4 regions of the Streptomyces sp. AM 2-1-1 genome follow, and region 1 is predicted to be linked to each of the others. Evidence: riboswitches for the same ligand, from Rfam matches in the RefSeq annotation. Region 1 holds a riboswitch; each other region holds the start of a gene.
The links. A riboswitch is a leader RNA that binds a small molecule or an ion and turns the genes downstream of it on or off. The one in region 1 is predicted to bind cobalamin.
Positions count from the first base shown of each region.

Region 1 (5,363 bases):
CTGGTCGAGGTACGGCGTACGGGCGGCCGCCATGTCGATCAGGCCGCGCTGCGGGATCTCCCACGCCGTGCGGTACAACGCCCGCACGTCCGCCGGGATCCAGCCGAAGCCCTGCACCGAGCCGCTGGCGTCGCGCAGCGCCTCACGGGTCCGCGCGTCCCACACGCCGAGCTGCTTCAACTCGTCCACCAGGTAGGCGTTGACCTGCAAGAACTCGCCGCTGAGCGTTTCGCGCTTGAACAGGTTGGAGACCTGCGGCTCGATGCACTCGTACACCCCGGCGATCGAGGCGATGGTGGCGGTGGGGGCGATGGCGAGCAGGAGCGAGTTGCGCATGCCGGTCTTCGCGATGCGGGCGCGCAGCGCCTCCCACCGCTCCGGCCAGGCCGGAGCGGTGTCGTAGTGGTCCGGGTGCAGCACCCCGCGCGCGGCGCGGGTCTCGCTCCACGCCGGCAGCGGGCCCGACTTCTCGGCGAGGTCGCAGGAAGCCTCGTACGCGGCGAGCATGATCCGCTCGGAGATGCGGGTGGAGAGCGCGCGCGCCTCCGCGGAGTCGAACGGCAGGCGCAGCCGGAAGAAGACGTCCTGGAGGCCCATCGCGCCCAGACCCACCGGCCGCCAGCGGGCATTGGACCGGCCGGACTGCTCCGTCGGGTAGAAGTTGATGTCGACGACCCGGTCGAGGAAGGTCACCGCGGTGCGCACGGTGGCGTCGAGCCGCTCCCAGTCGATGTCCCCGTCCGCCACGAAGGCGCCCAGGTTGACCGAGCCGAGGTTGCAGACGGCGGTCTCGCCGTCGTCGGTGACCTCCAGGATCTCCGTGCAGAGGTTCGAGGAGTGCACGACCCTGCCCGGCTCGGCGGTCTGGTTGGCGGTGCGGTTGGAGGCGTCCTTGAACGTCATCCACCCCTGGCCGGTCTGCGCCAGGGTGCGCATCATCCGTCCGTACAGCTCGCGGGCGGGCAGCGTCCGGCGCGCCAGGCCCTTCGCCTCGGCGGCCCGGTAGGCGGTGTCGAACGCGTCGCCCCAGAGGTCGACCAGCTCGGGGACGTCGGCGGGCGAGAAGAGCGACCAGGCCGCGTCGGCGTCGACCCGGCGCATGAACTCGTCCGGGATCCAGTGCGCCAGGTTCAGGTTGTGCGTACGCCGCTGGTCCTCACCGGTGTTGTCGCGCAGCTCCAGGAACTCCTCGACGTCCGCGTGCCAGGTCTCCAGGTAGACGGCGGCCGCGCCCTTGCGCCGGCCGCCCTGGTTGACCGCCGCGACGGAGGCGTCCAGCGTCTTCATGAACGGCACGATGCCGTTGGAGAGCCCGTTGGTGCCCCGGATCAGCGAGCCGCGCGAGCGGATGCGGGAGAACGACAGACCGATGCCCCCCGCGTGCTTCGAGAGGCGGGCCACCTCGTGGTAGCGGCCGTAGATGGAGTCCAGCTCGTCCAGCGGCGAGTCCAGCAGGTAGCAGGAGGACATCTGCGGGTGGCGGGTGCCCGAGTTGAAGAGCGTGGGGGAGGACGGCAGGTACTCCAGCCGGCTCATCAGCCCGAAGAGCGCGGCCACCTCGTCCACCGCCCGGTCGGTGTCGTCCTCGGCGAGACCGGCGGCCACCCGCAGCATGAAGTGCTGGGGCGTCTCCAGCACCTGACGGGTGAGCGGGTGGCGCAGCAGGTAGCGGCTGTGGAGGGTACGCAGCCCGAAGTAGCCGAACCGGTCGTCGGCGCCGTCCACGAGCGCCTGGTCGACCAGTGCGTCCAGCCGGACCGCGTGCAGCGCCACGAAGTGGGCGGTGCGGTCCGCGATCAGGCCCTCGCGGTGACCGATGGCGACCGAAGCGGAGAACGACACCGCGCCCTCACCGGCCGCCTCGGCGGCGATCGTACGGGTGAGCAGCCGGGCGGCGAGCCGGGAGTAGGCGGGGTCGTCCGCGATCAGGCCGGCGGCCGACTCGGTGGCCAGGCTCCGCAGCTCCGCCTCGTCGGCATGCGCGCTGCGGCCGCGGAGCGCGGCGGCGGCGACCCTGCCCGGGTCGGTGTCCGGCAGGTCCGCGGTGAGGGCGGTCAAGGTGCGCAGCAGCGCGGCCCCGGGGCCGTCGGCGGGCTCGGTCGCCGCGGCGGCCGCGGGCACGGACGCCGGATCGGCGGGCGCGATGGTCACGGGTGGTGCTCTCCCTCACTCGGCCCTGGGCCGGCGGGGGAGGGGAGGGCCGCGGGGCGTGCCACCTGGAGACGGGCAACACCGCACACGGCGTCCACCGGCCCATCCGCGAGGCCCGGACGTACGGGCGTCCGGTTCGGGTGAGCCGGACGCGCTGTCGGCAGGTAGCCGGACTCGAAGGTGCGCGAAACGCGCGGTTCACACCGTTGCGGGACAGTTCCGGATTCGCACCGGATTCCCCTGCGACGACAGCGAGACGAGCATACATGTGGGGGGCGGTGCCGCGGACGCACCCCACATCTTGTGCCTGGGGTGCCGGGGGTCCCCGGGGGTCCCCGGGGGTGTCGTTACCGGCAGGAGACCGGGCCCACGGGGGGATCGCGCGGCGGCCGCCTCGGCCACACGGCACCGCCTCGGCCACACGGCACCGCCTCGGCCACACGGCACCGCCTCGGCCACACGGCACCGCCTCAGCCGGCGGCGCCCAGGTCCAGCCGGTAGGTGAGCAGTGTCAGGCCCGGGACCGGAGACCAGTCGCGTTCCGGGGTGCGCGCGAAGCCGAGCCGCCGGTAGATCCGGTGCGCGCCGGTCATGGCCGGCTGGGTGGACAGCACCAGCCCGGTGACCCCGGCGGTCGCCCGGGCCCGCGCCGCGCACGCCCGTACGAGCGCCTCCCCGGCTCCCCGGCCGCGTCCCGCCCTGTCCACCGCCAGCATCCGGAACTCCGCCTCGTCCGGCGCCGCGACGTCGCAGAGAGGGCTGCCGGGCGGGGCGTAGGCGACCCCGCCGAGCACGGTGCCGGTGTCGTCCACCACGACCAATACCTCCGCCCCGGCGGCGCGGCCGGCCACGTCCCGCAGTCTCGCCAGGTAGGGGTCGTCCTCGCCGAGGCTGAGCAGGCCGTCGCCGAGGTACGCCTGCGCCGTGATCTCGCCGAGGAGGGCGTACTCCTCGGGTGCGGCGCTTCTGATCGTCAGGTCCATCCCCCGATTTTCGCCGAACGCCCCGGTGCGCGTGCGACCGGGGCGGCTCAACCGCTCGCGCCCACCTCGTTGTTCGGGGCGCCGTCGCCGTTCGGCGGGAGGTCGCCGCGCTCGATCGGCTGCGAGCCGGGCGCCTCGCCGAGGGGCGGGAGGACCTTGTCGAGCTCGGCGTCGTCCGCCCGGTGGGCCGCGTCGGCCGCGGTGCGCAGGGTGGCGCGGTCCACGCCGGGGAGCCCGGCGCTGACCGTCACCACGACGTCTCCCTCGGTGCGGGCGTAGGCGTGGCCGAGGGCGGTCGCGCTGTACCAGCCGTCGTCCTCGTGCTCGCAGACGGTGTAGCCGGGCGAGCCGTCGGTGGGCTGCTTCTCGCCGCAGTCGGCGGGGGAGTACGCGGCGCGCTCCACACCGAGCTGGATCACGTGGCCGTTCCTGTCCGTGTACGAGCTGCCGAAACCGTCGTCGCCGAGCACGCCCACCGACTGCAGGGCCAGGGTGTATCCGGGGATCTCGGTGACGTAGACGTGGTCGGTGCGGGTCTGGAGGTGGGCCGCCCGCGCCTCCAGCTCGGCGGGGTCCGGTGCGCCGACCGGGGCCTCGCCGCCCGCGTCCGCGTGCTCGGTGCCGCAGCCGGCGAGGGTGAGGACCAGCAGTGCGGGCCAGAGGCCGTGCAGCCGGGTGCGAGATGTCATGAGCACATCCTTCCGTACGCGTGGGGTGGGAACGCCGCCGGGCCGCCGCGCCCCTCCGGGGAGAGGACGCGACGGCCCGGCGTGCGGTTCGCCCGGCGCGGGACGGGGCCGGTCAGTGACCGCCCGGCGCACCCACGGTGGCCGGCGGCAGCGTCGCCTCGACGCCCGCGTCACCGGCGTCCGCCGTGTAGTCCTCCGGGGAGGTCTCGTCCACGCCGGCGGGCGCCTTGACCGCGCGGAGGACGAGGGTCAGCACGACCACCACCACGACGTTCAGCACGAACGCGGTGAGGCCGATGTACCCGATCTCGCCGATGCCCGGGATCTCCTTCGACGATCCGCCGAAGTGCTTCTGGGTCGGCGAGGCCACGCCGTACGCCGCCAGGGTGCCGTACAGCATGCCGACCGCCCAGCCCGCGAGGAGCGCCCAGCGGTGGCACCACCGGGTGAACAGGCCGCCGACCAGGGCGGGCATCGTCTGGAGGATCCAGATCCCGCCCAGCAGCTGGAAGTTGATGGCCACCGTCTTGTCCATGGTGAGCACGAAGGCCAGCGCGCCGACCTTCACCAGGAGCGAGACCAGCTTGGAGACCTTCGTCTCCTGGGCGGGCGTCGCGTCCGGCTTCAGGAACTCCTTGTAGATGTTCCGGGTGAAGAGGTTGGCCGCCGCGATGGACATGATGGCGGCCGGTACCAGCGCGCCGATCCCGATGGCGGCGAAGGCCACCCCGGCGAACCAGTCCGGGAACATGTTCTCGAAGAGCTGCGGGATGGCCAGCTGGCCGTTGGCCACCTTGACCCCGGCGGCGATGGCCATGAAGCCGAGCAGCGCCAGCAGGCCGAGCATCAGCGAGTACAGCGGCAGGATCGTGGTGTTGCGCCGGATCACCTCACGGCTGCGGCTGGAAAGCGTCGCGGTGATCGAGTGCGGGTACATGAAGAGCGCCAGCGCCGAGCCCAACGCCAGCGTGGCGTAACCCCACTGGCCCGCGTCACCGGGGACGATCCCGGCCACCGGTTTGCCCGCGGACTCGTTGGCGGCGGAGAACTTCGCGCTCGCCCCCGCGAAGATGTCGTCGAAGCCGCCCAGCTTGATCGGGATGTAGATGATCGCGACCGCGATGACCAGGTAGATCAGACCGTCCTTGACGAACGCGATGAGCGCGGGCGCCCGCAGGCCGGAGGAGTAGGTGTACGCCGCGAGGACCGCGAAGGCGATCAGCAGCGGCAGGTCCTTGACGAACCAGTTGGTGCCTTCGCCGCCGCCGACGCCCATGACGTCCAGCACCGCCTGGATGCCGACGAGTTGCAGGGCGATGTAGGGCATCGTGGCGAGGATGCCGGTCAGCGCGACCGCCAGCGACAGGCCCCGGGAGCCGAAGCGCCCTCGGACGAAGTCGGAGGTGGTGACGTACCCGTGCTTGTGCGACACCGACCAGAGCCGCGGCAGGAAGGTGAAGATCAGCGGGTAGACCAGGATCGTGTACGGGACCGCGAAGAAGCCCGAGGCCCCCGCCGCGTAGATCGCCGCCGGGACGGC
Region 1 is NZ_CP119147.1:2,293,269-2,298,631, reverse strand. It holds gene PZB77_RS09620 (ribonucleoside-diphosphate reductase subunit alpha) at 1-2,151, opposite strand, end outside; cobalamin riboswitch at 2,293-2,432, opposite strand; gene PZB77_RS09615 (GNAT family N-acetyltransferase) at 2,622-3,134, opposite strand; gene PZB77_RS09610 (hypothetical protein) at 3,182-3,823, opposite strand; gene PZB77_RS09605 (sodium:solute symporter) at 3,936-5,363, opposite strand, start outside.

Region 2 (5,363 bases), 4.5 Mb from region 1:
CGGCCCGGCTCGCCTGCGACGTGCGCGCCCTCACCGCGCTGCACGAGTGGCTCGGGCCGGTCGACCCCACCCTCACGACCCTCGCGGGGATCCACTACAACCTCTTCCTCGGCAGCCTGCTCGACCACGACCCGGAGGGCCGCCGCGACCTCTCCGCCTACCTGCGGATGGACGAGGTCGGCACCTTCCTCTGTACGGAGGTCGCGCACGGCAACGACGTGACCGAGGTGGAGACGACCGCCACGTACGACCACGACCGTGACGGCTTCGTGGTGCGCACCCCGCACGCCCGTGCACAGAAGTTCATGCCCAACACCAGCGAGGCGGGCGGCCCCAAGAGCGGCCTGGTCGCCGCCCGGCTCGTCGTCGACGGGACGGACCACGGCGTCTTCCTCCTGCTGGTCCCGCTCACCGACGGGACCGGGACCCGCCCGGGTGTCCGGGTCCGCCCGCTGCCCGCCCGGATGGGGTCACCGGTGGACCACTGCCTCACCTCGTTCGACGACTGCTTCGTGGCTCGCACGGCGCTGCTCGCCGGAGTCCAGGGGCACGTCGGCGACGGCGGGGAGTTCGGCAGCGCGCTCGCGAGCAGACGGCGGCGCCTGCTCGTCTCCATCGGCAGGGTCACCCCCGGCAAGCTGGCCATGAGCGCCTGCGCGGTCGGTTCGGCGCGCGTCGCGCTCGCCCTCGCCGTGCGGTACGCCGGGCACCGCAGGGTCGCGGGCCCACGCGGTACCGGCAGTGTCCCCGTCTACGCCCACCGCACCCACCACGGCCCCCTGGCCGACGCGCTCGCGACGGTCTTCGCCATGAGCCTGTTGCACCGCCGGGCGCTCGACCGGTGGGAATCGAGTACGGACGCGGACGGCCGGGCGGACGCGGAACGCTTGGTCGCCGTCGCCAAGGGGTGGATCACCTGGCGGGCGCGGGACGTGATCGTCGAGTGCCGCGAACGCTGCGGTGCCCAGGGCCTGCTGGAACACAACGGGCTCGCGGAGCTGGTCACCGGTATCGAGGGCACCATCACCGCCGAGGGCGACAACCTCGCCGTGCAGGCCAAGGCCGCGGCCGAGATGCTGCTCTCGGCCCCGGACGCCGTTGGGGAGCGCTCCGGCGAGGGGGAGGCGCCGGTCGGCGATCTGCGCGACCCGGCCTTCCTGCGCGGACTGCTCGCCGACACGGAGGCCGCGTGGTTCGCCCGGGCCCGCTCGCGGATGAGTGCCGCCCCGCCCGGCGACGCGCTCGGGCGCTGGAACGCCGCTTCGGGCGCCGCCCTGCGGGGGGTGGAGGCGCACGCCGCGCGCCAGGCCGCCGAGGCGTTCGCGACGTCCCTGGCCGCCTTGCCGGAGGGACCCGCGCGCCGGCGGCTCGCCGAGGTCGAGCGGTTGTTCCTGCTGCGGCAGGCCGGCCGCGCGGCCGGGGAACTGCTGGCCGTCGGACGGGTGACGGCCGAACAGGTACGTGCCCTGCCCGACCTGTACGAGGAGGCGGTGGCCGCCGTCGCCGCCCACGCCCCCGCGCTGGTGGAGTCTTTCGCCCTGCCGGACGAGGTCTTCGCCGACCGCCCGATCGCGGGGGCTGCCTACGCGGACGCCCACGACGACCCCGCGGGCCCCTGGCACCGCACCCCTGTCCGTACGGCGGAAGGCGCCACCCGATGACGGGCGGCGGACGGACCCGGCGGCCACGCGAGGCGGCGGGTTCGCTGGGGACGAAAGCGGTCCTCCTGGCCTACTGGGGAACGGTGTTCGTCGTCTCGATGGTGCGGAAGAAGCCGCAGGTGGGCGTAGAGGAATCGGTTCGTCGGAGGGCGTAACCAGACGGGGCCGCGGCAGTTACCCGGGCATGGGACCGCTGAACGCGCCCGCCGTGCCCCGGCCGTGAGCCGCATACAAGAGGAAGATCATGAAGGCCATTCATCCGAAGATCGTCGGCGTGCTGACCGACACGTTCAAGGTGCCCCCGGCCGAGATCCACCCGGAGTCCACGATGGACAGCCTGGAGATGGACTCGCTCGCGGTGGCGGAGTTCGCCGTCATCATCAAGGAGAACCTCGGTATCCACACACCGGTCGACACCCTCCACCGGGACGCCACCCTGGCGGACATCTCGGAGTTCATCCGTGCGGCGTCCCGCCGCAAGGAGCCGGTGAGCAACGCCCGATGAAGCGGCCCGAGATCGCCGTCACCGGACTGGGCATGATCACCCCGGCCGGCAACGACACGGCGTCCACCTGGGAGGGCGTGCTCGCCGGGGTGTCCTCGGCCCGCACCGTTCCCGAACTCCGCGGGTGCGCGGTCGACTTCGCCTGCACGGTCACCGGCATCGACCTGGACGAGGCCGTCGGCGGCCGTACCGCCTACCGGATGGGCAAGTACGTCAAGTTCGCCGTGCTCGCCGCACGGGAGGCGGTGGCCGACGCGGGGCTCGACCCGGGCGGCTGGGACGGCGCCCGGGTCTCGGTCGTGGTGGGCACCAGCAGCGGGGGGTCGGCGGCCCTCTCCGAGCAGGCCGTGGTGCTGGACCGGCAGGGCGCCGAGGCGTCCTCACCGGCGGGCATCCTCCTCACCATCCCCAACATGCCGGCCGCCGAAATCGCGATCCAGCTCGGCGCCACCGGCCCCAGTCTGGCGCCGTGCACGGCCTGTTCCTCCGGGGTCACGGCCCTGTCGGTCGCCCGGGACATGCTGGTGAGCGGCCAGTGCGACATCGCCGTCGCCGGGGCCACCGAGTCGATCGTCTTCCCGGTGGCGATGACCGGCCTGGCCCGCTCCGGAGCCGCGGCCCTGCCCGACGGCGACCCGTCGCGGCTCTGCCGCCCGTTCGCCGAGGACCGCGCCGGCCTCGTCATGGGGGAGGGGGCCGCCATCATGGTGCTGGAGCGGGCCGAGGACGCGCTGGCCCGGGGAGCGGTACCCCGGGCCCTGATCGCCGGCACCGGGGCGACCACCGACGCCCACCACCCCACCAGTCCGCATCCCTCCGGCAAGGTGGCCGGAGCGGCTGTCGAAGCCGCCCTGCGGGATGCCGGCTGGTGCGCCGAGGACGTCGGCCACGTCAACGCGCACGGCACGGCGACCCCGCTCAACGACGCCACCGAGGCCGCCCTCATCGCCCGGGCCTACCCCCACCGGCCACCGGTCACCGCCCCCAAGGGGGTGCTCGGCCACTGCATGGGGGCGGCGGGTGCCATCGAGGCCGCGCTCACCGTGCTCACCCTCCAGCACCAACTCGTCCCGCCGATCGCCAACCTGGACGCCCCGGCGCCCGGGTTCGACATCGACTGCGTCACCAAAGCGCCCCGGCCCGTCCCCGTCCGCCGTGCCGTCAGCCACTCCTTCGGGTTCGGCGGCCACAACGCGGTGATCGCGTTACGTCTCCCCTGAGCGGTCGGAGCCGGAGGGAGCCGTCACACGATCACCGTCCGGGACCGCCCGGCCGCTCCGGTCCCGCGGGGCAGCCGTGCGGGACCGGAGCGGGGCCCGGAGCGCCCGGAAGGGCGTGATAGCTTCCCAGTGCCAGTCGTACTCCACACAGGGGTCAGGGAATCCGGTGCGAATCCGGAACTGACGCGCAGCGGTGAGGGGGACGGGCGGGGCCATGGCCACTGGGAGACCCACGGGTGTCCTGGGAAGGCGCCCCGTCCGCACGAACCCGAGTCCGAAGACCTGCTGGCGCCCTGCGCCCCGTACGGGACGCAGTACTCCGTACAACGGGCCCCGCGCATGGGCCCAGAGACGCCGAGGTACCTCGTGCCGCCCATGGCCCGTTCCGCCCGTTCCGCTGCCCTGCTGACGGCGGGAATCCTGCTGCTGACCGCCTGCGGGGGTGGCGCCGGCACACCGGGCGCCTCCCGCGCGTCCGCCGACTCCGGGGACGGCTATCCGGTGACGCTGCACAACTGCGGACGCACCGTCACCGTCGCCGCGGCCCCGCACCACGCCGTCTCCCTCAACCAGGGATCGACGGAGATCCTGCTCTCCCTCGGCCTCGCCGACCGGCTCGCCGCCACCGCCACCTGGACCGATCCCGTCATGAAGGGCCTGGAGAAGGCCAACGCCGGGGTGCCGAGGCTCTCCGACAACGCCCCCTCCTCGGAGAAGGTGCTGGAGCGGGAACCCGACTTCGTCAGCGCCTCGTTCGAGTCCACACTCGGCAAGGGCGGGGTCGCCCCCCGGGAGCAGTTCGAGGACCTGGGCGTCCCCACGTACGTCTCGCCCGCCGACTGCACCGGCAAGGACAACAGCGGCGACGGCGACGGAGCCCGCTCCGCCTCCCTCACGCTGGACAGCGTCTACACCGAGATACGCGACCTGGCCGCGGTGTTCGGTGTCCGGGAGCGCGGGGAGGCGCTCGTCGCCGGTCTCCGGGACCGGGTGACGAAGGCGACGGCGGGCATCGACGCCTCCGGCACCACGCTGCTCTACTGGTTCGCCAACTCCCAGGCCCCCTACATGGCGGGCTGCTGCGGGGCGCCCGGCATCATCACCACCGCACTCGGCGCGGAGAACGTCTTCGACGACACCCACGAGGAGTGGCCCCAGATCAACTGGGAGACCGTCGCGGACCGTGACCCGGACGTCCTCGTCATCGGCGACCTCACCCGCGATGCGCAGACCGCCGAGAGCGCCGGGAAGAAGATCGCGTTCCTGGAGTCCAACCCGGCCACCAGGAACATGGACGCCGTACGGAACAAGCGGTACGTCCTGCTCAGCGGCCAGGCCATGAACCCCACCATCCGCACGGTGGAGGGGATCGAGCGCGTCGCGGCGGGGCTGCGCGGGTTCGGGCTCGCCGGGTGACGGCCGACCACCGGACGACGGCCGGCCACGAACCGGTGAGCACGGGTCTCCGGCGGCCGTCGGGTCTTCTCGAAGGCACCGCTCCCCGCCCCCCTGCGGCGGCCGGGCGCCGGACGGCCCTGCGCACGCTGCCCAAGCCGCTCCTGTGGGGCGGCGGTGTCCTTCTCCTCCTGCTCTCCGTCGCGGTCGCCGTCACCATCGGGCCGGCCCGGATCTCCGTCGCCGACGTGTGGTCGGTGGTGGCCGCACATCTGGGCCTCGGCACCACGGAACTGAGTCCGCTCCGCGACGGCATCGTGTGGGACCTCCGGATGCCGCGCACCCTGCTCGCCGCGGTCTGCGGCGCCGGGCTCGCGGTGTGCGGGACCGTCATGCAGTCCCTGCTCCGCAACCCCCTCGCCGACCCGTTCGTCCTCGGCGTCTCCTCCGGGGCGTCGACCGGCGCGGTCGTGGTCGTCGTGCTGGGCGTCGGCGGGGGAGCGGTGTCCCTCTCGGCGGGCGCGTTCGTGGGGGCGCTCGCCTCGTTCGCCCTCGTCCTCCTGCTGAGCCACACCCTCGGCG
Region 2 is NZ_CP119147.1:6,838,017-6,843,379, forward strand. It holds gene PZB77_RS29540 (acyl-CoA dehydrogenase) at 1-1,661, shown strand, start outside; gene PZB77_RS29545 (acyl carrier protein) at 1,906-2,166, shown strand; gene PZB77_RS29550 (beta-ketoacyl-[acyl-carrier-protein] synthase family protein) at 2,163-3,386, shown strand; cobalamin riboswitch at 3,503-3,691, shown strand; gene PZB77_RS29555 (ABC transporter substrate-binding protein) at 3,753-4,802, shown strand; gene PZB77_RS29560 (iron chelate uptake ABC transporter family permease subunit) at 4,922-5,363, shown strand, end outside.
Region 2: linked by a shared signal. The riboswitch ahead of PZB77_RS29555 (ABC transporter substrate-binding protein) and the one ahead of PZB77_RS09620 (ribonucleoside-diphosphate reductase subunit alpha) in region 1 are both predicted to bind cobalamin.

Region 3 (5,363 bases), 2.0 Mb from region 1:
GGCTGACGCCGCTGTCCGAGCCGTGGTCCAGGAACCGCGTGCCGGTGGGCGACCCGGCCAGTTCGCACGGCGCGTACCCGCGCGGGGCGGTCAGGGTCACGCGGTAGTGACGGTGCCCCGCCGTACGGTCCGCCCCGGTGATCTTCGCGATGTGGTTGGCCGGGCGGCAGGCCGAGGGTGCGGCCCCGGTCACGGGCGCGGCCTGCACAGCTCCCGCGCCGGCACCGCCCGCCAGCACGGTGACGGCGGCTACGGCGGCTACGGCGGCTACGGCGGCTACGGCGAGAGAGACGGCACTCCGTCGGTCGGTACGCATCATGAACGCTCCTTGCCTCGTGCACGGGCCTGGCGGGCACGCATCGCGCGCTCCGTCAGCACCCTGGTCGGCCCCATCCCTGCCCAACTCCGCCGCAGAAGTCACGGGGCGCACGGGTGGTGCGGGGCGACCGGACCGCAGCCGGGAGAACGCCTCACCAGAGGAGTGAGGGCGCACGGAGGGCTCGTTGACCATGAGACCCGCCCTTCTGCCGCCGACCCTCCCGAGGCGACGTGCGGGAAGTGTTTCAGTACCGGCCCGGTTTCACCCCGCCGGCGGCGGGTCGGCGCAACTGGCGGGCCCACAGAGCCTTCTGGGCGAGCAGGGTGAGGGTTCCGGCGAGTGTGATGCCGCCGAGGTTGGCGAGGAGTTGCTGCGAGGACCCGATCGTCTGCGCGTAGTCGGAGTAGCTGAACGCCACCGCCGCGTTGGCCGCTGCGGGGACGGTCGTCACCGAGATGGTCACCCCGATCAGCGCGGCCGACTTCGACGAGGTCAGCGACAGGGTGCCGGCGACGCCCGCCAGGAACGCCACCACGAACGACATCATGTCCGGCTGCCAGATGAAGGCGGTGTTGGGACGGTCACCTTCGACCATCGCCCGAGTGAACAGGCCGCAGGCGTCCATCAGCCACGCGAACCCGGCCGTCATCACCATCGCCGCCGCGAACCCGCCCACCAGGGCCACCAACGAGCGGGCCACCAGACGCGGCGCCCGTTGCACCAGAGCGGTGGAGACCCCCGCCAACGGGCCGAACTCGGGTCCCACCGCCATGGCGCCGACGATCAGGATCGCGTTGTCCAGCATGACACCGACGGCCGCCAGCATCGTGGCGATCGTCAGGAACGCCACGTACGTGATGCTGAACGTCGACTCCTCGTGGGTGACCTCCGTCAGCTCCTCCCACAGCACGGCGTCCGCACCCTCGCCCGGAGCCTGCTCCTCCGCCTCTTCGGCGTGCGCGGAGAGCGTCAGATCCAGGTTCTCCACCGTGATGGAGCCCGTGCGGTCGATGCCGAGCCCTCGCAGCCCGCCGATGAGCTCGTCCCCCGCCTCCCGGGCGACGTCGCACAGCACCAGGTCACCGGCCGGGGAGCGGGCCGCGCCCGGCAGTACCGCGAGATGAGTGGTGCCGACACTGCCCTCCAGCAGGCTCAGCACCTCCTCCGTGCGGTCGGCCGGGACGATCAGACGCAGATGCAACACGGAGAAACCCTCCCAAGGACGGCCGTCGCGACGGGGGCGGTCGGGTCCGTCACAGTGTGCGCAGCGACAGCCGCTGGTCCTTGTGGTCCGGGCTCTTGCGCAGCACCAGGGTGGCACGTCCTCGCGAAGGGGCGACGGCTCCCCCGGCGGTGACGCGACGGGCGGACGAGGTCACGGCCACGCCCTCCTCGTCCGGACGCCTCCCGTCATGCCCCGCACCTCACCGAACGTCCGGCGGCGTCGCCGCGAGCCCGCCGTACACCCCCGGCCAATTTGGTGGAATTTTCAACGACAGAGGTGGGTTGTCGCGATCACACGGGCGGGAGACCGGGAACGGCCTCTTCGCCGGCGGCAGAGGAGGAAGCAGATGGACCAGGGCTACTACGAGTTCGGCACGGCCGCCGACCGGTGGAACCGCGCGGAGATGTTCTTCGACGCCAAGGAGTACCTGACGGCGGCGCGCATCCTCGGTGGGCTCGTGGAGGAGGTTCCCGAGCAGGTGGCCCCGCGGCTGCTGCTCGCCCGGGCCTACTACCACTCGGCGCGGCTCGGGAAGGCCGAGGCGGAGCTGCGGACCGTGCTGGAGCGCGACCCCGTCGAGGACTACGCCCGGCTGCTCCTCGGACGCACGCTGGAGCGCCAGGGGCGGCACGAGGAGGCCAAGCCGCACCTGCGGATGGCCGCCGCGCTGAACGGCGATTTCCCCGGCGCCGACGACTGACGGCCGGGCCTGTCGGGGAGTGAACCGTCGGCAGGTACCGTCGCGGCGTGCGGGACGTGTGCGGCCGGAGAGGACTTCTCCGGCCGCACACGCACACGTCAGCCGACCACCCCGGCGGGCCGGGGAGCACTCTCCCGGGTGGCCGCGCCCCGTTCCCGCGAGGGGAGGAGGAGCCGTTCGGTGAGGGCGCCGAAGACCAGCCCGAAGCTCACCCAGAGGGTGGCCTGGACGGCGAGGGTGGAGAGCCGGAACTCCCAGAGCAGGCTCGCCGGGAAGTCCGCGCCCACCTCGTCGAACGACGGCAGGAACACATAGGCGAGCCCGATCAGCACGACGTATCCGGCGGACGCGGCGATCGTCGCGTTCCAGTTGCCGAGGCGCGGTGCGAGCCTCCTCCCGCCGATCACGGCGGCGACGGCGAGCAGCACGCTGAGCACCACCATGAGGAAGAACAGGCCGGTACGTTGCCCGATGGTGTCCGGGTCGCCCACGGCCGGCGGGTTGGCCGGATATTTGAGGAACGGTACGACGTACACGGAGAGCAGCGCCGCCCCCGCGACCAGGGCCGCGGTGGCCCGGGGGCCGAAGGCGCCGATGCGGCCGAGGGCATAGCAGAAGACGAGTGCCGCGATGCCGCCGACGGCGACGCCGAAGACGAGGATGCCGGTGGCGAGACCGCCGGTGGCCTGCATCGTGCGGCTGACCAACTCCTCACCGCCGTGGTGGTCGTGGCTGTGAACGTGGCTGTGGGCCTCCTCCAGGGCGATGGCCGCGTCCACGCGCGACTCACCGAGGAAGTAGGCGACGAGGAGCGCCGCGGCGCCCGCGACAAGGCCCGCGAGCATGCCGCGGAGCAGGAGCGCTCGAACGGATAGGGAGTTCATGGAGTTCGGTTTCCCCGTGTCCTAGTGGCAGGGGAAGCCGAGGAGGTGACGGCCGTCGTGGAGCCACTCGTGCACGGCCTCGCCGGAGATGAGCGAGGTAGCTCCCTGCTCGGCGCCGACGAAGTACAGCAGGACGAGCATGAGAACGCCGAAGAAGACGGCCCACGGGGCGATCGCCTTCAGCGAGAGGGGGGTGACGGCGGGTACGCCGGTTGCGGGTGCGGCAGTATGTGCCATGGCAGAACCTCCTGGGGGAACACGCGTCCCGATCGTGGTGCCTGAGACGACGGTGCTGGGTCTGACTTCCCGCGGTTACGGGTTCACAGTGGCGCGACCGTGCCGGATTCTCACCGGACTTCCGTGCTCCGTCGTCATGCTGGTCAGACCATAGCGCCTGTGTTCGGGGGCCGCCATGGTGCGATGTGCCGGTCGATCCCCAACGTACCCATGGGGAATGGGCGTTGAGCGAGAGGAAATGGACGGAATGACGCTGCGGGTGACGTTCCTCTCACCGGCTCCGGGGCCGGCGCTGCGCGAGGCGAGGTTCGCGGGCGCCGACGACGGCGAGGCCGGGGACGGTGCACGTCCGATCGATCCCGCGGGCGAGCGCCGTGCCCGTGCCGCCGCTTCGGCGGTCCCGGACGCCGGGCGCCACCTGTCGGGTCCCTCGCAACGCTGTCTGCGTACGGCGCGGGCGCTCGGAGTGAGGCCCGTCCCCGAACCGGTCCTGCACGACTGGGACATGGGGCGGTGGCGGGGGCGGAGGCTGGCGGAGGTGTCCGCCGGCGAACCGGAGGGCGTCGCGGCCTGGCTCGGTGATCCCGCGGCGGCGCCGCACGGGGGCGAGTCCCTGCACGGCCTGCTCGGACGCGTGGGCGGCTGGCTGGACTCGCTCGCCGGGGCGGACGGCGCGAGTGAGGGGGACGGGCGGGTCCTGGTGGTCGCGGAACCCGCCGTCGTCCGCGCGGCGGTCGTACACGCGGTGGCCCTTCCCCCGGCGGCGTTCTGGCGCCTCGACGTGGCGCCCCTCTCCCTCGTCGCCCTCACCGGGCGGGCGGGCCGGTGGAACCTGACGCTGGGCGCCCCGCTCCCGGGCTCCGGCGGCGCGGCGGCCCGCGCGTAGGACGGACCGGCCCTGCCCGAGCCTCCCTCCGGAGAGCGGTCGGAGCAGCCGGTGCGAGAAGGTTCAGCGCCGGTCGCCGGCCAGGTCAGAGGGGCGCCCCTCGGACGACTTCCTGGTCGCGGCGATCTGCGGTGCGGTGGATGCCCGCGAGGGCGTCGCAGCCGCCTTCCGACCGGGGGTGGAGAGTTGCTGTGCGGGGCCGGGCACGGAGGCCGCCCGCCGCGACGGCGTACCCGCTGCGGTCTGCGGGGCCGCGGCGTCCTTGACGGGTTTACGGCGTACGCCGGTACGCGGCGCGGGTGCGGAGTGGACCGGTACGCGCAGCAGCGCCAGCACCGCGAGGGCGGCGCCCGCCGGCACGGCCAGGCCGACCGCGGGGTGGATCACCCCGGTGTGGATGAGGGTGCCGGTGGACGCGCAGGCCGCCGTCGTCAGGATCATGGTGACCGCCGCTCCCCTGGGCGTCAGGCGCAGGCGGCGGAGCCGGTGCACCGCGTGGTCCTGGGCCTCTGCCAGGAAGGACCGGCCCGCCTTCTTCCGGGACAGCAGGACGAGGACCAGATCGGCGAGCGTCATCGTCATCAGCACGGGGACCGACACCCACGCGGCGCTCCCGTCGGGGGCCTCGGAGAGCACCAGCAGGGCTGCGCCGGAGAGGAGGAAGCCGGTGTACTGCGAGCCGCAGGAGCCGTAATAGACGCGCGCGGGCGGCCAGTTGTACGGCATCACGCCGAGAACCGAGGCGCCGGCCACGGCGAGCAGCAGCACGGCACCGGGGTGGTGGTCGACGGCGGCGCAGGCGAGCAGTCCGGCGGCGAGGACCACGGTCACTCCGGCCGCCGTGCCGTCCGAGCCCTCCAGCAGTTGCAGGGCGTGGGTGAGGAGCACCATGAGGACGGCTCCGCCCACTGCCGCCACCGGGGAAAGCCCGGAGAACGCGGCGACGAGTGCCGCCAGGACGGTGCGCAGGACGAGTTCCGTCCGGGCACCGACCGGGCGCACCTCCTTCACCAGTCCGAGTACCGCGACCGCGGCGGACGCGGTGAGCAGGAAGCGCACGCCCGCGCCGGGTTCGGGAAGGCCCAGGCGGGGGGCGGCCACCATCACGCCGG
Region 3 is NZ_CP119147.1:292,919-298,281, forward strand. It holds gene PZB77_RS01260 (DUF4232 domain-containing protein) at 1-316, opposite strand, end outside; gene PZB77_RS01265 (DUF389 domain-containing protein) at 564-1,523, opposite strand; gene PZB77_RS01270 (hypothetical protein) at 1,573-1,698, opposite strand; gene PZB77_RS01275 (tetratricopeptide repeat protein) at 1,891-2,244, shown strand; gene PZB77_RS01280 (CbtA family protein) at 2,343-3,128, opposite strand; gene PZB77_RS01285 (CbtB-domain containing protein) at 3,150-3,365, opposite strand; adenosylcobalamin (AdoCbl) riboswitch at 3,411-3,501, opposite strand; gene PZB77_RS01290 (histidine phosphatase family protein) at 3,613-4,251, shown strand; gene PZB77_RS01295 (undecaprenyl/decaprenyl-phosphate alpha-N-acetylglucosaminyl 1-phosphate transferase) at 4,315-5,363, opposite strand, start outside.
Region 3: linked by a shared signal. The riboswitch ahead of PZB77_RS01285 (CbtB-domain containing protein) and the one ahead of PZB77_RS09620 (ribonucleoside-diphosphate reductase subunit alpha) in region 1 are both predicted to bind cobalamin.

Region 4 (5,363 bases), 3.5 Mb from region 1:
CGCGGACGGCGAGCGGCATCAGCGCGGCCGGGACTCCCCGGGCGGCGGCGAGGGCGCGCAGGGTGGTCTCCCAGTCCATCACGGGCGAGTCGAGCACGAGGCCGCTGACGTGGTCGCGGAGCGCGGAGTCGACGTAGGCGTACAGGGCCATGGTGGCGCCGGACGACCAGCCGAGCAGGACGACCTTCTCGGCGCCGTAGCGCAGGGCGTAGCGGATCGCGGCGTCGAGATCGCGCCACTCCGACGCTCCGAGGTGGCCGAGCCCGTCCGGGGAACGCGGGGCCCCGGCGTCGCCCCGGTAGGCGAGGGCGAGCACCGGGAAGCCCAGGTCGTGCAGGAAGCCCGTGACGTTCAGGGTGTGTTCGCGGGTGGCGCCGACGCCGTGCAGGGCGATGACCCAGGTGGAGCGGTCGGCCGGGGTGAACCAGGCGGGAAGCGCGCCGAGTTCGCCCGGGATCTCGACGTCGTGGTGGAGGAGGCCGAGGGCGCTGCCGGGGTCGCCCCGGTGGACCTGCGGGGTGGCGCGGACCCGGGTGCCCGGTTCGAGGGCGCCGTGGGTGACGCGTTCGAGGCGGCGGACGACGGTGTCGGCCGAGAGCGCCGGTGCGTCCAGCACCGGGCCGACGACGGCGTGCACGTCCGGGCCGGAGAGTCCCCAGACGCCGGGGCGGAGCGCGGCGAAGGAGCGGGTCAGAGTCACCTGCCCGGGCGCCGTCGCGTGCACGGTCAGGCCGCGGTCGGCGGGAAGGGGGCGGCCGGCGGGCACCGTGAGAGCGGTGCCGCCGGCGTATCTGCCGACGGCGACCGCTGCCGCGCCGGCGCCGAGGATCGTGGACACGGCCGCTGCCGTCGCTGTTGCCTGGCGCACGGCCCCAGTCTCGGGGCAAGGGGGTGCGGGAGGCCAGTGGGATGGGCCGTCCGGTGGGGGCGGCGTGTCGCGGGGCGTGCCGCGTGGGGCGGCGGCCGGGTGCGGGCCCCCGGAGGCGCCGGCCGGGTCAGCCCGGCTGGCCGTAGGTCCGCAGCGCGTCGGAGACCTCGTCGAGTTGCTCCGCGGTGAGCAGGGAGGGGGCGCGGCCGGGGACGGAACTGGCCGCGAGCCAGACCCGGCAGAGCCACTCCAGCTGGGCGGTGCGCTCGTACGCCTCGTCCGGATGCGTCCCGTAGGTGACCGTGCCGTGGTTGCGGAGCAGGCAGCCGGTGCGGTCGCGGAGGGCGGTGAGCATGTTCGCCGCCAGTTCGGGGGTGCCGTAGCGGGCGTAACCGGCGGTGCGGACCGGTCCGCCGAGCATCGCGGCGGCGTAGTGCACGGGCGGGATCTCGTCGACGAGCGTCGAGACGGCGGTGGCGTGCACGGCGTGGGTGTGGACGACGGCGAGGGCGCCGGTGGCGCGGTAGACCGCCAGGTGGAGCGGGAGTTCGCTGGTGGGGGTGAGGGTGCCGACGGTGCGGCGGCCCGTGAGGTCGACGCCGAGGAGGTCCTCGGGGCCGAGCCGGTCGTACGGAACTCCGCTCGGGGTGACCAGGACGGTGTCGCCCACGCGGACGGAGACGTTGCCGGAGGTACCGACGACCAGCCCCTCCGCCGCCGTCCTGCGCGCCGTGCGGACGAGGTCCTCCCATGCCCGGGCGAGCGCGTGCCGCTCCGGTGGGTTCCGCTTCGCCGCCCGCTCCTCGGTCATGGAGGAGATCATAGGGACCGCCACGACGGCTTCCTGTGAATCCGCCGGGGACCGGGCGACCGGGCGGGAACGTGACCGGAAAGACATCCGGGGGCCCGGCGGGCTCCCTCGTGCGGAGGGACTCGCCGGTCGGGGGCAGTCCCCGCACCGCGCCGGCGGCTCCGGGCGATCTTCCGCGGACTCGAGCGGAATGACCCGCCCCGCCGAAGGGCACCGCGACGCCCCGCCCAGTTCATCTTCCGTTCACCCAGGTTGCTTACGTTCACCCTGCCAATGACGTCGAACGATTGCCTGGGTAAATGGAACACATCACGCTGCTGCTCGCGATAGTCGTCGCGACAGCTCTCGTGTTCGATTTCACGAACGGTTTCCACGACACCGCCAACGCGATGGCCACCACCATCTCGACCGGCGCCCTGAAGCCCAAGACAGCGGTGGCCATGTCGGCCGCCCTCAATCTGGTCGGCGCTTTCCTGTCGGTGGAGGTCGCGAAGACGATCTCCGGCGGGATCGTCTCCGAGGACGGCCTGAGAACCGAGGTCATCTTCGCGGCGCTCGTCGGCGCCATCCTGTGGAACCTGGTGACCTGGCTGGTCGGTCTGCCGTCCAGCTCGTCCCACGCCCTGTTCGGCGGCCTCATCGGCGCCGCGGTGATGTCCGCGGGCTGGTCCTCGGTCAACGGCGGCACCGTCGTCACCAAGGTCCTGCTGCCCGCCGTCGCCGCCCCGCTGGTGGCGGGTGCGGCCGCGATGCTCGCGACGAAACTGTCGTACCGCGTCAACCGGAACATCACCGACGAGGCGCAGCTGAAGTCGACGGCCAAGGGCTACCGGGCCGGACAGATCGCGTCCGCGGGTCTCGTCTCGCTCGCCCACGGCACCAACGACGCGCAGAAGACGATGGGCATCATCACCTTGGCGCTCGTCACCGGTGGCGTCCTCTCCCCCGGCTCGAACCCGCCGGTCTGGGTGATCTTCTCGGCCGGTCTGGCCATCGCGCTGGGTACGTACCTCGGCGGCTGGCGCATCATCCGCACGATGGGCACCGGGCTGACGGACCTCCAGCCGCAGCAGGGATTCGCCGCCCAGACCAGCGCGGCGACCGTCATCCTCGCCTCCTCGCACCTCGGCTTCTCGCTCTCCACCACGCAGTCGTGCTCCGGCGCGGTGATGGGGGCCGGGCTCGGCCGCAAGGGCGGGACGGTCAAGTGGTCCACCGCGACCCGGATGTTCGTCGCCTGGGGCCTGACGCTCCCGGCGGCGGGCCTGGTCGGCGCGGGCGCCGAGTTCCTGACCCGGCAGGGCACCTGGGGCATCGTGCTGGTCGCCGTGCTGCTCGTGGCGGGGTCCGGGGTCATCTGGCAGCTGTCGCGGCGCCGGCCGGTCGGCCACGCGGACATCGCCGGGGCGGAGCATGAGCCCGCGGACGTCGTCGCCGCGGCCGTCGTCGCCGTCTCCCCGCCGCCCGCCGCGGTGCCGGCCGCCGGTCTCCCGGTCACCGGTCTCACCGCCACCATCCCCTCGCCGCTCCCGACCCCCCTCCCCGCGACCACCGACCCGGCCCGTCCGGCAGCGGTGTAAGGACTCGCCCCCATGAAAATCGACTGGGCAGCACTCGCCACCGTTTTCGGTGTCAGCCTCGTGGTCACCGTGGCGCTGGTCGGCTTCTTCAGCCTCGGCGTCGTCGGCCTCGCCAAGCGGGCCGGCGAACTCCGCGGCAGTGTCTCCGGCTCGGCCTCCGCACTGGTGCGCACCGGCGCGTACGCCTCCTTCGCGCTGTGCGCGGCGGCGGTCGTGTACGGCATCTACCTGATCGTCGCCTGACCCGCTCCCCCCGGGGGCACCCCCTTTTCCGCTCGTCGGGCCGGACACCCCGTGTGTCCGGCCCGATGTGTGTCCGCGCACACTGCGGCCCCGCAGGTCAACGGCGAGTTGACTGGCCTTCGCGCTGCGTGGTGGACTGCCGGAGCCATTTCGGCGACAGCAGAGGAAGCCGGTGCGAATCCGGCGCGGTCCCGCCACTGTCACCGGGAGGCGGCGCCCCAGAGCCTGGTCACGGTCCGCAGCGCGGACCCGCGGACCGGCGAGGGAACGCCGCCGTTCCGGGAGCCAGGACACTCTCGTCGCCGTTTCGTCGAACCAGGGCGCGGACCCTGAGTGAGGACACACGCCATGCCCGGCCGCCGTGCGCCCGACCCTCTGCCGACCCCCCTGGGGACCCTGCGTCGCACGGCGGGCTGAGCGGTGCGTGGAGCCCGCGTCTTCGCGTACGGGGCCACAGCGGGGCTGGTCGCCGACCGGCTGCTGGGCGACCCCCGGCGGGGCCATCCGGTCGCTGGCTTCGGCCGGGCCGCCGCCGCCGTGGAGCGGCGTCTGTGGCGCGACCACCGGGGCCGGGGCGCGTTGCACACCCTGGTGTGCGCCGGGGCCGCCGTGGGGGCGGCCGCGCTCGCGGCCCGTGCCGTACGCCGCACTCCCGGCGCTGCCGTCGCGCTGACGGCCGCCGTCACCTGGTCCGTCGTCGGCGGTACGTCGCTGGGGCGCGAGGCCAGGTCCATCGGCGCGGCGCTCGACGCCGGGGACGTCGAGGCGGCCCGGAAGCGACTGCCGCATCTGTGCGGCCGCGATCCGCAGGCGCTCGACGGTCCGGGGATCGCCCGTGCCGTCGTGGAGTCCGTCGCGGAGAACACCTCGGACGCCGTCGTCGGCGCCCTGGTGTGGGGTGCGCTGGCCGGGGTCCCCGGGCTGGCCGGCTTCCGCGCGGTGAACACGCTCGACGCGATGGTCGGTCACCGCTCGCCGCGCCACCGCCGTTTCGGCTGGGCCTCGGCCCGGCTGGACGACGTCGCGGGCTGGCCGGGTGCCCGGCTCACCGCCGCCCTCGCGGTGGCCGCCGGCGGGCGGCCGGCGCAGGCGGTCCGGGCCTGGCGCGCCGACGCCGGCCGCCACCCGAGCCCGAACGCGGGCCCGGTGGAGGCCGCGTTCGCCGGGGCGCTCGGCGTACGGCTGGGCGGGACGCTCGCGTACGGCGGGCGGGTCGAGCACCGGCCGGTGCTGAACGGCGCGGGGGGACGGGACGTGAGCGTGGAGAGGGGCGACATCGAACGGGCGGTACGGCTGTCGCGCCGGGTCGGTGTGCTGGCCCTGGTGGTCTGCGCCGCCGGACGGCTGGCCGCGGAGCGACTGGTGGCCGGGCGACCGGCGGGACGAGCGAGCACGGAACGGGGACGGGCATGAGCGGCGGCACCGGCACACGGCGGGGCGGCGGCCTGCTCGTCGCGGGCACCACCTCGGACGCCGGGAAGAGCGTCGTCACGGCGGGGATCTGCCGGTGGCTGGTGCGCCAGGGGGTGAGGGTCGCCCCGTTCAAGGCGCAGAACATGTCACTGAACTCCTTCGTGACCCGGGAGGGCGCCGAGATCGGGCGGGCTCAGGCCATGCAGGCGCAGGCCGCCCGGGTGGAGCCGTCCGCGCTGATGAACCCGGTGCTGCTCAAGCCCGGTGGCGACCGCTCCAGCCAGGTCGTGCTGATGGGCAGGCCGGTGGGCGAGATGAGCGCGCGCGGCTACCACGGGGGCCGGCAGGAGTCGCTCTTCGGGACGGTCGTGGAGTGTCTGGAACAGCTCCGGGGTACGTACGACGCCGTGATCTGCGAGGGGGCGGGCAGTCCGGCCGAGATCAATCT
Region 4 is NZ_CP119147.1:5,750,543-5,755,905, reverse strand. It holds gene PZB77_RS25030 (alpha/beta fold hydrolase) at 1-868, opposite strand, end outside; gene PZB77_RS25025 (class II aldolase/adducin family protein) at 996-1,679, opposite strand; gene PZB77_RS25020 (inorganic phosphate transporter) at 1,979-3,259, shown strand; gene PZB77_RS25015 (hypothetical protein) at 3,272-3,502, shown strand; cobalamin riboswitch at 3,664-3,798, shown strand; gene PZB77_RS25010 (cobalamin biosynthesis protein) at 3,923-4,915, shown strand; gene PZB77_RS25005 (cobyric acid synthase) at 4,912-5,363, shown strand, end outside.
Region 4: linked by a shared signal. The riboswitch ahead of PZB77_RS25010 (cobalamin biosynthesis protein) and the one ahead of PZB77_RS09620 (ribonucleoside-diphosphate reductase subunit alpha) in region 1 are both predicted to bind cobalamin.